2 regions of the Tardiphaga sp. 813_E8_N1_3 genome follow, and region 2 is predicted to be linked to the other one. Evidence: riboswitches for the same ligand, from Rfam matches in the RefSeq annotation. Region 2 holds a riboswitch; the other holds the start of a gene.
What was found. Region 2 has a riboswitch for cobalamin ahead of AB8A33_RS21620 (ribonucleoside-diphosphate reductase subunit alpha). Riboswitches for the same ligand answer to the same signal wherever they lie in the genome.
Positions count from the first base shown of each region.

Region 1: another riboswitch for cobalamin. It lies ahead of AB8A33_RS06615 (TonB-dependent receptor plug domain-containing protein); the one in region 2 lies ahead of AB8A33_RS21620 (ribonucleoside-diphosphate reductase subunit alpha).

Region 1 covers NZ_JBPWQE010000001.1:1,408,952-1,416,386, forward strand. Annotated here, with positions in the region: gene AB8A33_RS06595 (ABC transporter substrate-binding protein) at 1-841, opposite strand, end outside; gene cobD (threonine-phosphate decarboxylase CobD) at 851-1,837, shown strand; gene AB8A33_RS06605 (ABC transporter ATP-binding protein) at 1,850-2,632, opposite strand; gene AB8A33_RS06610 (FecCD family ABC transporter permease) at 2,629-3,654, opposite strand; gene AB8A33_RS06615 (TonB-dependent receptor plug domain-containing protein) at 3,648-5,624, opposite strand; cobalamin riboswitch at 5,657-5,860, opposite strand; gene AB8A33_RS06620 (alpha/beta fold hydrolase) at 5,907-6,695, opposite strand; gene AB8A33_RS06625 (O-acetylhomoserine aminocarboxypropyltransferase) at 6,699-7,435, opposite strand, start outside.
Region 2 covers NZ_JBPWQE010000001.1:4,558,461-4,565,895, reverse strand. Annotated here, with positions in the region: gene tilS (tRNA lysidine(34) synthetase TilS) at 1-605, shown strand, start outside; gene ftsH (ATP-dependent zinc metalloprotease FtsH) at 839-2,755, shown strand; gene AB8A33_RS21625 (glycosyltransferase family 87 protein) at 2,921-4,168, shown strand; cobalamin riboswitch at 4,218-4,434, shown strand; gene AB8A33_RS21620 (ribonucleoside-diphosphate reductase subunit alpha) at 4,554-7,435, shown strand, end outside.

The DNA of each region.
Region 1 (7,435 bases), 3.1 Mb from region 2:
TGGCGAGGCGATCCAGAGCCTGCGCCAGAGTGGGGCCTCCGCAAACAGTGAGCTTTTCCGGAATCACGATACGTTTGGACGGTGGATAGAATTTCTCCAGCGCCGGATGCAGCAGGAAGGCGCGGCCTTCGTCTTCGGCATAATCGTTGCTGTCGGTCACCAGCAGAAAATCCGGCTTCAGACTGACGATCGCTTCCAGCGAGGCATAACCACCGGCCTTGAGACCAAGCTCACCGCCAGCATTTATCAGGCCGGCCGCCGAGAGCAGTGATGTCGTAAGATTGTCTCCGCCGGATACCCAGCCACGGCGCGAGACCGCGAGAACGCGAAATGGCTTGCGCCGCGCCGCTTCCCGCGCATGCGCCATCGCAGCATCGAGTTTTGCGATCTCCACATCGGCGCGGTCCGGGTGCTTCACCAGGGCACCCATCTGGCGCAGTTGCTTTTTCACGTCCTCGAATGAGCGCGCTGGATCGAACTCGGCCACGCGCAGACCTTTGTCCTTCAACAATTCGCGCGTCGCGCGTTTGGTATACCGGCCTGCCACGACGATATCGGGCTTGAGAACCAGCACGTCCTCGGCTTCGCCGGACAGCCGCGGAAATTGCGCAGCCTTTGTCGCGTCCCAGGATCGCGCGGGATCGCGTGCATAGGGACTGAGGCCAAGGATCTGTTCGGGGTCGGCAAGGGTGGCGAGCAGCTGGTCGGTGCAGAGATTGATCGACGCGATGCGCGGCTGCTCGGCTGTATGTGCGGGAGCTGATGCGCAGATGCTGCCGAGTAACGCTGCAGCCATCAGCACGTTACGTAACCCCTCGCGCTTGACGCTGGAAAATGGCATGACACACGCATGAAACATGGTGGCGATCTTACGCAGGCGATGGCGGAATTCGGCGGCGCGCCGGACCAATGGATCGATCTCTCGACCGGGATCAATCCATGGCCGTGGCCTATTCCTGCCAACCTGCCGAGCCATCTTTGGGAACGCCTGCCGACGCGTGCCGACGAACAGGTGCTGCTGTCCGCTGCGCGCGGCGCTTACCACGTGCCCGGTGGCGTGGATCCCGTTGCCGCTGCCGGTACGCAGGCGCTGATCCAGTGGCTGCCGCATCTCGCCGCGCCTGGAGCCGTTGCTATCGTCGGGCCGACCTATAACGAGCATGTCGCGGCCTGGCGCGCCGGCGGACATGAGGTTGGCGTGATCGGCAGCCTCAGCGCGTTGCCTGATCATGCCAGGCATGTCGTGATCGTCAATCCAAACAATCCCGACGGGCGTATCGCCACGCGCGATGAACTCGCCGATGTTGCCGAGATTCTGCAACGGCGCGGCGGCTGGCTGGTGATCGATGAGGCTTTCGCCGATATCGATCCCGCGATCAGCGCGGTCGATCTGTGCGCAACGTTGCCGGTGGTGATCCTGCGCTCGTTCGGGAAATTCTATGGCCTCGCGGGCCTGCGTCTCGGCTTCGCGCTCGCGGCTCCGCTGATCGCGCAGCGTATCGCGACTGCCATCGGCCCATGGGCGTGTTCCGGACCGGCGCAGGTCATCGGCGCGGCCGCTTTGCGCGACGAGCGCTGGGCCACACAGACTCGCGTCGCGCTGGTCGCCCAGGGTATCAAGCTTGACAATGTGTTGGCCGATGCCGGTTTCGAGATTGTCGGCGGCACGCCGCTGTACAGGCTGGCGCGACATGCCGACGCCCTGAAATGGCATGCCGCATTGGCCCGGCAGCAGATCTGGTGTCGCCACTTCGACTGGAGCCACGAGCTGCTGCGCTTCGGCTTGCCCCCCGATGCGGCCGCTCTGAGCCGGCTTGCTTCCGCGCTGGCGAAATAGCCGCCACATCGCTCAGACTCCCGCCCAAGGCAGGATGATCGTTTCGTTCCGGTGTTCGGCGCGATAGGTGCTGATGCGGAACACATTGGCGACGATGTCATCGGACAGCGCCTGTTGCGGTGCGCCTTGTGCTGCGAGGCGCCCATCGGACATCACCAGCACCGTATCGGCGAAACGCGCGGCGAGGCCGAGATCGTGTGTCACCACGATCACCAGCACGCCGCTGTCGGCGATGTCGCGCAGATTTGTTATGACGTCGATCTGGTAACGCGGATCGAGCGATGCGGTCGGTTCATCCGCCAGCACGATCGGTGCCTCGACAGCGAGGACGCGTGCGAGCGCGACGCGGCTGCGTTCGCCGCCGGAGAGTTCGGTCACACGCCGATCGGCAAAGGCGACGATGTCGGTGGCCTGCATCGCGCGCTCGACCGCAGCCCTGTCCGATGATGTCAGTCGCGCCGGATCGGTCGCGCCATGCGGATAGCGGCCAAGAGCGACCACGTCCTTCACGTCGAGCGGCCAATGCACGACATGGCCTTGCGGCAGATAGCCGAAGCGCTTTGCGCGCTCGCGTAGCGACAAGGACGCCAGTGTATGGCCTGCGACATGGATCGCGCCGGTGGACGACTGCAATCCCGCCAATGCGCGCAGCAGCGTTGTCTTGCCGGCGCCGTTCGGGCCGACCAGGGCGACGAGGTGCTGTCGGTGTAGCGAGAGCGAGACATCGTGCAGCACCTCGCGTCCGGAGAGCGTGACGTTCAGATTGCTTGCGGTGAGCAGCGCCTGATCGCTCATGCGACGCCTCCGCCCAGAGCGCGACGCTCGCGCATGATGAGATAGAGGAAGAACGGCACGCCGATGATCGAGGTCAGCACGCCGACCTTGATATCGGTGGTCGACGGGATGATACGCACGGCGATATCGGCGGCGAGCAGCAGCGCCGAGCCGGTGAGCGCACTCGGGATCAGCAATCGTGCGGGATCGTGACCGATGATCGGGCGCATCAGATGCGGTGCGATGAGACCGATGAAGCCGATCGTGCCTGTGACTGCGACAGCGCCGCCAACGCCGAGCGCGACGCCAAGGATCACCAGCAGGCGCAGACGGCTCACATTGACGCCGAGGCTCTGTGCGGTTTCTTCGCCAAGGCTCAATGCACGGAAGGCCGAACGCTGGCTCATCAGAATGATTGCGCCGGCGACAATGAATGGCAGTGCCAGCGTGACGTGACGGAAGCTGCGGTCTTCCAGCGAGCCGAGCAGCCAGAACGCAATTTCGAGCGCAGCGAAGGGATTGGGCGACAGGTTCATCACCAGCGCCGTTGCGGCGCCTGCCAGGCTGGAGATTGCGAGACCCGCGAGGATCAGCAGCAGCAGGCCCGCATTGCGGCCGGCGATGCCGAGCAGCACGAAGACAGAGAGAAATGCCATGGTGATGCCGGCAACCGGCAGGGCCCACGAGCGGACATCGGCCCAGCCGAGCGAGATCATCAGCACGGCACCGAAGGCTGCCGATTGCGGTGCGCCAAACAGCGAAGGCGAGGCGAGGGGATTGCGCAGCAGGCCCTGCAGCGCGGCGCCCGACAGGCCGAGGATCGCGCCGATCGCCAGTGCCAGGATAGCGCGGGGCAGGCGGATTTCGCGCACGATGATCTGCTGCACGTCGCTGCCGCCGCCGAACAATGCATCGAGCACCGTCAGCGGCGAGAGTTTGACAGGTCCTGTGCCGAGCGAGCCCAGTGCCAGCAGCGTCACGAGACCGACGAGCGCGATGGTCGCGATCGTCCGGCGGCGTGCTGCTGGCGCTGTGGTTACCATGTGGTGTTAAAGCCTGCGTAAGCTGCAGGTCCCGTGGTGCCGAAGTTCAGCACTTCCTGGTAATGCTCATTCAGGATGTTCTCGCCGCGGGCGAAGACCTTCCAGTTCGCATCGATCTTGTACTCGGTATAGAGATCGACGCGCGTATAGGCATCGACCTGACCGACCTGATTGGCGCTGCTGAAGCGCTTGGAGAACGTCGTCACGCGCGGCTCGATCATCCACCTGTCGGTCGGCGTGATCGTGAGCGCAAATCGGGCAGCGTTCTTTGGCCGGCGTGCCAGCACGGTATCATTGCCGACGTCTTGGGCGTGCAGGTAGGTGTAGGCCACGTTGAATTTTACCAAGCCCGGGATGACATCGACATTGCCGCCCACTTCGAGACCGCTGGTCTCGGCGCGCGCGACATTGTTATAGCAGCCGGTCGTCTGGCCAGCGGCGCATGCACTAGGTGTAAACGATACAAAGTTGATCAGATTGCTGTAGTCGGTTGCGAAGCCTGTGACCGAAAGGACCACGCGACCGTTGAACAGGCTCTGATCGACACCAGCATCGTAGCCAAAGTTCGTTTCAGGGGAAAGCGACGGGGTGCCGTTGGCCTGTGAGTAGAGCTGGAACAGAGTTGGTGCCTTGGCGCCTGTTCCAGCGCTGGCGTGAAATTTGGTCCCGGTCTCTGTGATGTTGTAGGCGGCAGTCGCGCGCCACGTCTCGAAGCGAGCGACATCGACGACGTCATCTACGCGCCCGCCGAGGGTGATGTTCAGCCGCTCTCCGATCGGGACTGACCACAACGCGAACACCGAATTTGTGTCCTGCCGTTTCGACAATGTGGAGGTCATTGCAGCCGGTGTCGGAAGAATGCCCGTGGTGAAAGTCTGTGCCGTTTCGCTCTGGGTCTTGGCACCGTAGATCAGCGAGCCGAAAGCGCCAAGTTTCAGCGTCGCTTGGTATTCTGCGCCGAGACTGTTGCCCCAGTAATCCAAGATCCTCGCGGTCGCGCCCGGCGGCGGCCGCATACTGAGTGGATAGCTGAGCTCGGTGAACGAGCGCTCGGTATGGGTGTTCGACACAGTTACGTTGTGCGTCAACACACCACCAAAGGAGTCAATGCCAACGCGGCCGTAGACTGTTTGCAGGAGGCGGTCAGTGGACGATCCCGTGTCTGGATATGTGCCGCTGGCCGCATCGTATGCCGCGCGTGTGAAGGACTGCACGATGCCTGACTCAAGCCGGATGCCTTCACCGGCGTCATAGCCGATGCGCGCCGAGCCACCGACGCGATCGAAACTGTCGTTTTCGAGATTCGGAAACTTCGCTTCGAGGGCAGGGATGCGATAGCCGTAACGCGAGAAGCCGTTGCTGTGCTGGCCGCCACCGGTGAAGGCGTAAGACCACGGACCGTTGGAGCCGGTCAGCGATCCCTGTGTGACGACGGTGCCATAGCTGCCGGCTTCCGTGCGCACATTGACCTGCGCAGGGCCGGAGCCCTTCTTGGTAATGATGTTGACTACGCCGCCCATCGCGTCGGATCCGTAGAGCGCACTCTGCGGCCCTTTCAGGACTTCGATGCGCTCGATGGCCGAGGGCGTGAACATCGCGAATTCGAAGTCGCCTGATGCAGCCGTGGGATCGTTGACGCGGATGCCGTCGATCATCACCAGGGTCTGGCCGGTATTGCCGCCGCGCAGGCGCACATTCGCGGTGCCACCGGGGCCGCCGTTTTCGCTGATATCGAGGCCAGGCACGGTGCGCAGCGCATCGACCAGCGAGCCGGGATTGCTGGTCGCAATGGTCTCGCCTGAGACGACGCTGATCGAACTGCCAGTGCGATTGAGCTGTTCGGGCGCTCTGTCCGCCGTCACCACGATTTCAGAGAGCTGCTCGGCACTGGACTGCGCATGCGCAGCACTGTGAGAGCAGGACAGAACAACAACGGCCGCAGTGCCTGCGGCCAAATTCCGGATAGTCATTTAACCCCTTCCGTCGACCCACCGTCGAACGAGTGTGAAACTCGTTACCGGCCGGTCTCCTGGCTCGCGGTGGTCTCCCGGTCCGCCTTCCCGAATCTGCGATGCAAATTCAGTGGCTTTGTGGACCCGGAATGGCCGCTTACAGTTGCGGGGGCAGCCGCGGCATAGGGGATATTTCCCCGCACCGCATTCCCGTTTCACCTCCTTGCGGAGGCACCGATAATACCGGACAGGAAGCACAGCGCGCCGCGCGGTGCAACAGCCATCGACCCGTTCCAGACTCTATTGCGCGATCTGTAGCGCGGCGAGCACGTCGTCGGGGCGTTCGACCATCATCATGTGGCCGGTGCCGGGTAGAATCACCGTGCGGGCGTTTTTCAATGCGGCGGCCAGGGTCTTGCCGGCCTTGGCGGGAGTCATCATGTCCCGCTCGCCGAGGATGAGCGTGACAGGGATATCAAGCTGGGCCGCAGCGGTCAGCGCATTCTGGTATGTATTGCAGGCGTTGAGATCGGCGAACAGCACGCCCGGCTTTGTGGCTTCGAGCACGCGCTGCGCGCCGCTATGCATCCACAGCCCCGGCGCGAGGCTGCCGCCGAGTTCGGCGCGAAAGCCGAGCCCCCAGATCGACACCATGTCGATGGCGGAATGCTGATTGGCTTCGGCATCCTTCAACAGATCCGGGCCGACGGTCATCGTTCCTGCCGTGCCCATCAGGTCGAGGCGCGTGACTTTACCGGGATGCCGTGCGGCGGCCTCCAGCGCGATCAGCGAGCCCATGGAATGGCCGATCAGCCGCGCGGTCTTTGCGCCCGCTGCCTCGATCAATGCTGCGGTCCAGTCGGCGAGATCGGCGATGGTCGTGAGCGCTTCACCCTTTGAGCGTCCGTGGCCGGGCAGATCCGGCGCGAGCACCGCGAAGCCGTGATGCGCGAACCAGCGCGTATGCAGCGCCCAGGTCGAGTGATCGAAGCCGGCGCCGTGGATCATCACGACCACTGGCAGGGAAGGATCGAATGTGCGGCCACCATTCGCGATATAGGTCTCGTGACCGTTGACGGTGAGTTGCATCGCTCAGCCCTTCTGCGAGATGCGCAGCGCCTGCGCGAGGTCATCGATGATGTCGTCGGCGGCTTCGATACCGACGGAGAGGCGGATCAGCTCCTCGCCGATGCCGGCGGCCTTGAGTTGCTCGGCGTCCATCTGCTGATGCGTGGTGCTTCCGGGATGAATGACCAGTGTCTTGGCGTCGCCGACATTGGCAAGATGGCTGGTTAGCTTCAGCGCCTCGATGAATTTGCGCCCGGCATTGCGGCCGCCCTTGATGCCGAAGGAGACGATGGAGCCGGCGCCGCGCGGCAGCAGGCGTTTCGCCAGCGCATAGTCCGGATGATTCTCCAGCGACGGATGCAGCACCCAGTCGACCGCCTTGTTGGCCGTGAGCGCCGCCAGCACCGCATGTGTATTGGCCATATGGCGCTCCATGCGGATGCCGAGCGTCTCGACGCCTTGCAGGAGCTGGAAGGCATTGGTCGGCGAGAGACACGCGCCGAAATCGCGCAGGCCTTCGGTGCGGGCGCGCATGATGAAGGCGGCATTGCCGAACTGCTCGTCGAAGACAATGCCGTGATAGCCGGCATAGGGCTCGGTGAGTTGCGGGAATTTTCCGGAGGCGTGCCAGTCGAAGCGGCCACCATCGACGATGACGCCGCCGATGGCGATGCCGTGGCCGCCGATCCATTTGGTGGCGGAGTTCATCACGATGTCGGCGCCGAGCTCGATCGGCCGCGACAGGAACGGCGTCGCGAAAG
Region 2 (7,435 bases):
TGGCGCGCGGCAGCGGCATCGCCGGCCTCGCGGGTATGGCGCGGCTGACCGAGCGTGATGGCATCCAGCTCGCGCGTCCTTTTTTGCACATCGCGAAAGTGCAACTTGTTGCTACGCTGACCAAAGCGAAAATCGACTTCGCGACCGATCCGAGTAACTCCGATCCAAGCTACGCCCGTCCGCGGCTGCGGGCTCTGATGCCGGCGCTGGCGTCCGAGGGCTTCGATTCGCGCAACCTCGCCCGGCTGGCGACGCGGTTGCGGCGTGCCGATGCGGCGCTGGAGCTGATGGTCGATGGAGCAGAGCGTTTTCTGGCACTGCACAGCCCGGGCAGGGTGCCTGAAACCATCGATGCGGGAGCATTTGCGGGGCTGGCGGAGGAAATTCGCGTCCGGTTGTTGCTGCGGATGATCGATCAGGTCGGGCACGAAGGGCCGGCCGAGCTCGGCAAGGTCGAAACGCTCGTATTCGCGATAGTCCAGGCCACGCGATCGGGCGGGAGAGGTATTCTGCTGAAGCAGACGCTCGCCGGTGCCATGATCACGCTGACGCAGGACCGCCTGAGAATCGTTGCGGCGCCGCCCAGGCGTCGCCGCGCCGATTGAGTGCAAAGACGTACCTGTTGCCCCACGGTACCTTAACCACCGTGGGAAAACCCTGTCAGCACTGCCATTATTTGAACCGGAAATGCGCGTAGATGCGTTAAATAGTCCATCCCAGTTCCCTTGGCAGCGCCCTCGGTCGCACCTAGATTGTATCCGACCGACCCAGGGTGAACCCTTGTGGCGACTCACAAGGGAATAAGGCCGCGATTTCGCGCGGCGACGAAGGAAGATCGATGAACGCGAACCTGCGCAATTTTGCCCTCTGGGTCATTATCGTTTTGCTGCTGCTGGCGCTGTTCACGCTTTTCCAGAATCCCGGTCAGCGCACGGCCTCGCAGGACATCTCGTTCTCGCAGCTCCTCACCGAAGTTGATCAAAACCACGTCCGTGACGTCGTGATCCAAGGGCCGGAGATTCACGGCACCTTCACCAACGGCTCTAGCTTCCAGACCTATGCACCAAGCGATCCGAGCCTGATCAAGCGTCTGTATGACGCCAAGGTGTCGATCACTGCCAAGGCGCCGGGCGACAACGTTCCGTGGTTTGTCTCGTTGCTCGTGTCATGGCTGCCGTTCATCGCGCTGATCGGCGTGTGGATCTTCCTGTCGCGCCAGATGCAGGGCGGCGCCGGCAAGGCGATGGGCTTCGGCAAGTCGCGCGCCAAGATGCTGACGGAGGCCCACGGCCGCGTCACATTCGAGGACGTCGCCGGTGTCGATGAGGCCAAGCAGGATCTGCAGGAAATCGTCGAATTCCTGCGCGACCCCGGCAAGTATCAGCGCCTTGGCGGACGTATCCCGCGCGGCGTGCTGCTGGTCGGCCCTCCCGGTACCGGTAAGACGCTGATCGCGCGTGCGGTCGCGGGCGAAGCCAATGTGCCGTTCTTCACCATTTCGGGTTCGGACTTCGTCGAAATGTTCGTCGGCGTCGGCGCGTCCCGTGTGCGTGACATGTTCGAGCAGGCCAAGAAGAATGCGCCATGCATCATCTTCATCGACGAAATCGACGCGGTCGGTCGTCATCGCGGCGCCGGTCTCGGCGGCGGCAATGACGAGCGCGAACAGACCCTCAACCAGTTGCTGGTCGAGATGGATGGCTTCGAAGCCAATGAAGGCGTGATCCTGATCGCCGCTACCAACCGTCCGGACGTGCTGGATCCCGCGCTGCTGCGTCCCGGCCGTTTCGACCGTCAGGTTGTGGTACCGAATCCGGACGTCGTCGGTCGCGAGCAGATCCTCAAGGTCCATGTCCGCAAGGTGCCGCTGGCGCCGGATATCAACCTCAAGACCATCGCACGCGGCACTCCGGGTTTCTCCGGCGCTGATCTAATGAACCTCGTCAACGAAGCTGCCCTGACCGCCGCGCGCCGCAACAAGCGCATGGTGACGCAGAGCGAGTTCGAAGAGGCCAAGGACAAGGTGATGATGGGCGCCGAGCGCAAGTCGCTGGTGATGTCCGAGGAAGAGAAGATGCTGACGGCCTATCACGAAGGCGGTCACGCCATCGTCGGCCTTAACGTCGTCGCCACCGATCCGATCCACAAGGCAACGATCATTCCGCGCGGCCGTGCGCTCGGCATGGTCATGCAGTTGCCTGAGCGCGACAAGATGTCGATGTCGCTGGAGCAGATGACCTCGCGTCTCGCGATCATGATGGGCGGCCGCGTCGCTGAAGAGCTGATCTTCGGCCGCAACAAGGTCACTTCTGGTGCATCGTCGGACATCGAGCAGGCAACGCGGCTGGCTCGTATGATGGTCACCCGCTGGGGTCTCTCGGAAGAACTCGGCACGGTCGCTTATGGCGATAACAATGACGAAGTGTTCCTCGGCATGCAGATGGGTCGCCAGCAGAACGTCTCGGAATCGACCGCGCAAAAGATCGACTCCGAAGTGAAGCGTCTGGTCGCGGAAGGCTATGACGAGGCGACCAAGATCCTCACCGAGCGCCGCGAAGACCTGGAAACGCTGGCCAAGGGTCTGCTGGAATTCGAAACCCTGTCGGGCGACGAGATCGGCGATCTCCTGAACGGCAAGAAGCCGAACCGCGAGTCGGTGCTCGAGCCGTCGGGTCCGCGCACCTCCGCCGTGCCGCCCGCCGGCAAGCCCCGTCCGCGTCCGGATGGTGGACTGGAGCCGCAGCCGCAGGCGTAAAGTCGTCACACGTAAACATGCAAAACGCGGCCGAAAGGCCGCGTTTTTTTTGTTTCTGCCTCGGATCGTGGTGCACGGCACCGGACTACGCATCTACACCATTTAAGCTTTCCTCAAGCTTCCGCAGGCACCGTAGCGCCACATAGATCGTGCTTCGGGGACCGCATGACGACGACGAAGTTGAACCTGACAGAGCCGGGACGTGGGCCGATTCCGTCCGCGTTGTTGATCGTCTGTGTGACTCTCGCCGCCGTCCATATCCTGTTCTTTCCGATGTATTTCGGCCGCGGCTGGATCATCGAGGCGGATGGGCTGGGTCAGCCGACCGATTTCGTCAATGTCTGGTCCGCGGGCCGCTCGGTGCTCGATGGCCTGCCGGCTTTGGCTTATGACTGGGACATCCAGAAGAAGATCCAGGTCGCCGTGCTCGGCCAGACCTATCCCGGCAATTTCGGCTGGCATTATCCACCGCCGTTCCTGTTCATCGCAGGATTACTCGCCAAGCTGCCTTATCCGGTCGCTTTCATCGCATGGGTCGTCGCCAGCGCCGTGCCCTATCTGCTTGTAATGCGCGCGATCGTTGGTCGCCCCTTTGGCCTGCTGCTCGCCGCCGCTTTTCCTGTCGTGCTCGCCAATGTGCTCGTCGGGCAGAATGGCTTTCTCACTGCGTCACTGGTCGGCGGCATGTTGGTGCTGCTGCCGACGCGGCCGGTGCTGTCGGGCATCTGTCTCGGTCTGCTCAGCTACAAGCCGCAATATGGCCTCTTGTACCCATTGGCGCTGATCGCCGCCGCGCAGTGGCGCGCGTTCATTAGCGCAGGTGTCACCACGGTCGCGCTTGCCGGTGCCTCGTGGCTCGCTTTTGGCACCGAGAGCTGGCAGGCTTTCTTCCACTGGATTCCGATGTTCTCGCAGGCCTTTCTGGTCGAAGGCCGCGCGCCGTGGGGCAAGATGCAGAGCCTGTTCGCGCTGGTGCGCTTCTTCGATGGCAGCGAGAGATTGGCCTGGACGCTGCAATGGATGCTCATCGCGTCCCTCGCGGTATCGCTTGCCTGGCTGTGGCGCAGCCGCGTGCGCTACGAGTGGAAGGCGGCAGCCTTGGCGACGGCGACTCTGCTGGCGACGCCCTATCTGTTTCTCTACGACGTGATGGTTCTCGCGATCGCGTTCGGCTTCATCGTCCGCGTCGGCCTGTCGAAGGGCTTCCTCGGCTACGAATTGCCGATGCTCGGTCTCGCGACGGTGGCGCTCATTGCCTATCAATTTGCCGTTTCGCCCACTGGCTTGGCCGCGATGTTGCTCGTGGTCGTCTTGATCGGACTTCGCATCCGCGATTCACTCGGCGCCAACGGTGCCATGATCTCGACCGTCGCTGGATCAGGAGTTGTCCACGGTACCAACAGCCCGGCCTGATTTGTTGTCGTGACTCTGAATGCTCGCTTGACACCTCGCCGCGGATCACACCAAATGTAGACGTCACGGTCCGCCATGTCGCAAGATTTGGTGGCTAAGAGGGAAGTCGGTGAAGACGCTGTTTTTGCGTCACATTCCGGCGCTGCCCCCGCAACTGTAAGCAGTGAGTCTGTTTCGATTGAAGTCACTGATGCGTAAGCATCGGGAAGGCTGAAAACAGACATTGACCTGCGAGCCAGGAGACCTGCCGCGACACCAGAACGTCTATGGGCGGGGTGTCCCAGCGGTCGCTTGCAGGCAATGCCGGCGGATTTCCGCCGTGTATTTTGCAGCGTCCTTTCGGCCCCAGCCCCCATTGCTTGATGCATCACACGGGGTCTTGCCGATGCCTAATTCATCTTCCGTCTTATCCAATGGCCGCGATGCGGCTCATGCGCCGCTGATTCAACTGTCGCCGGAAACGCTCGCTGCGCCCGCGCGCGAACCCTCGATGCAGATCATCCGCCGCAACGGCACGGTGTCGCCGTTCGACGGCAGCAAGATTTCCGTCGCAATAACCAAGGCCTTTCTGGCAGTCGAGGGCCATACGGCGGCCGCATCGCGCCGCGTCCATGAGGCGGTGGAACAGTTGACCGGCGAAGTCGTGGCTGCGTTGACGCGCCGCGTCGGTGAAGGCCGCACCTTCCACATCGAGGACGTGCAGGATCAGGTCGAGCTGGCGCTGATGCGCAGCGAGCACCACAAGGTGGCCCGCGCCTATGTGCTGTATCGCGAGGAACGCGCCCGTACCCGCGCCGAGGAACTGGCCGCCAAGCCGGCGCTCGTCTCCACTGCCCCGGTGCTGCATGTCACGCTCGCGAATGGCACCCGCGCGCCGCTCGATTCGGCGCGTCTGGCGCTGATCGTCAACGAAGCCTGCGCCGGCTTCGACAGCGTCGATGCTGCGCCCGTGCTGGAGGAAACCCGCCGCAATCTCTATGACGGCATTACGCTGGATGAGCTGGCGCTGGCCGGCATCATGGCCGCGCGCACGCTGGTGGAGCAGGAGCCGAACTACACCTTCGTCAGCGCCCGCCTGCTGCTCGACAAGCTGCGCACGGAAGTCCTGTCCTTTGTCGGAGGCACGCCGACGCACGCGTCGCAGGCCGATATGACGACGCGTTACGCCGAATATTTCGGCGCCTATATCAAGACCGGCATTGCGGCCGAGCTGCTCGATCCTGAACTCGCGCGTTTCGATCTCAAGCGAATCGCCGCCGCGCTGAAGCCGGATGGGGACCTTCAGTTCCAGTTCCTGGGCTTGCAGACGCTCTATGACCGTTACTTCCTGCATGTGCAGGGCAATCGCATCGAATTGCCGCAGGCCTTCTTCATGCGCGTTGCCATGGGCCTCGCGCTGCGCGAAATCGACCGCGAAGCCCGCGCCATCGAATTCTACAATCTGCTGTCGTCGTTCGACTTCATGGCCTCGACGCCAACGCTGTTCAATGCGGGCACGCAGCGGCCGCAACTGTCGTCCTGCTTCCTCACCACGGTGGCCGACGATCTCGACGGCATCTTCAAGTCGGTAAAGGACAATGCACTGCTGGCGAAATATTCCGGTGGTCTCGGCAATGACTGGACGCGCGTGCGCGGTCTCGGCGCCCACATCAAGGGCACCAATGGCGAGAGCCAGGGCGTGGTCCCGTTCCTAAAGGTTGCCAATGACACGGCCATCGCCGTCAATCAGGGCGGCAAGCGCAAGGGCGCGGTGTGCGCCTATCTGGAAACCTGGCACATCGACATCGAAGAGTTCTTGGATCTTCGCAAGAACACCGGCGACGATCGCCGCCGCACCCATGACATGAACACCGCCAACTGGGTGCCGGATCTGTTCATGCAGCGCGTCGAAGCTGATGGCGAATGGACACTGTTCTCGCCCGACGAGACGCCGGAGCTGCACGACCTCTATGGCAAGCCCTTTGCCGAACGTTATGCGGCCTATGAGGAGAAGGCTGCGCGCGGCGAGATCCGCGTGTTCAAGAAGGTGCGTGCGACTGATCTCTGGCGCCGCATGCTGACCATGGTGTTCGAGACCGGCCATCCCTGGATCACCTTCAAGGATCCCTGCAACCTGCGTTCGCCGCAGCAGCATGCTGGCGTGATCCATTCGTCGAATCTCTGCACCGAGATCACGCTGAACACGTCGGACGACGAAGTCGCCGTCTGCAATCTCGGCTCGGTGAACCTGCTCAATCACATCGGCAAGGATGGTCTCGACCATGCGCAGCTCAAGCGCACCGTGACGACCGCGATGCGCATGCTCGACAATGTCATCGACATCAATTTCTACACCATCCCGGAAGCGCGCCGCTCGAACCTCAAGCATCGTCCGGTGGGTCTTGGCCTGATGGGCTTCCAGGATGCGCTGCAGGTCCAGGGCATCGCGATGGCGTCGGACGCGGCCGTGGCCTTTGCCGACACCAGCATGGAAGCGATTGCCTTCCATTCCATCTCGGCCTCGGTCGATCTCGCCGCCGAGCGCGGTCGCTATCCGTCCTTCGACGGATCGCTGTGGAGCCGCGGCATCCTGCCGATCGACTCCATAGAAATCCTCGCGGAGGCGCGGGGCGGCGTGCAGATGGATCGTTCGATCACGCTCGACTGGAGCGGCCTGCGTGCACGGGTGAAAGACACCGGCATGCGCAATTCCAACGTGATGGCGATCGCGCCGACGGCGACGATCTCCAACATCTGCGGCGTCGCGCAGTCGATCGAGCCGGCCTATCAGAACCTCTATGTCAAATCGAACATGTCAGGTGATTTCACGGTGGTGAACGCCTTCCTTGTGCGCGATCTGAAAAAGAGGGGCCTGTGGGACGAAGTCATGGTCTCCGACCTGAAATATTTCGACGGCAGTGTCGGGTCGATCGACCGCGTGCCCGATGACCTCAAGGCGCTCTATGCGACCTCGTTCGAGATCGATAGTGCATGGTTGATCGAGGCGGCCTCGCGCCGGCAGAAATGGATCGATCAGGCGCAGTCGCTCAATCTCTATATTGCCAACCCATCCGGCAAGAAGCTCGACCAGCTCTATCGCCTGGCCTGGACGCTGGGATTGAAGACGACCTACTACCTGCGCTCGCGCAGTGCCACGCATGTGGAGAAGTCGACGCTGAAGGGCACCGACGGCAAGCTCAATGCCGTGTCAGCAACGGTCGCAGCAGCGAAGACGGCGGGGGCGCCGATCCTCGTTCAGCCGTCTGCCGTCACCGCGCCAGAGCTGAA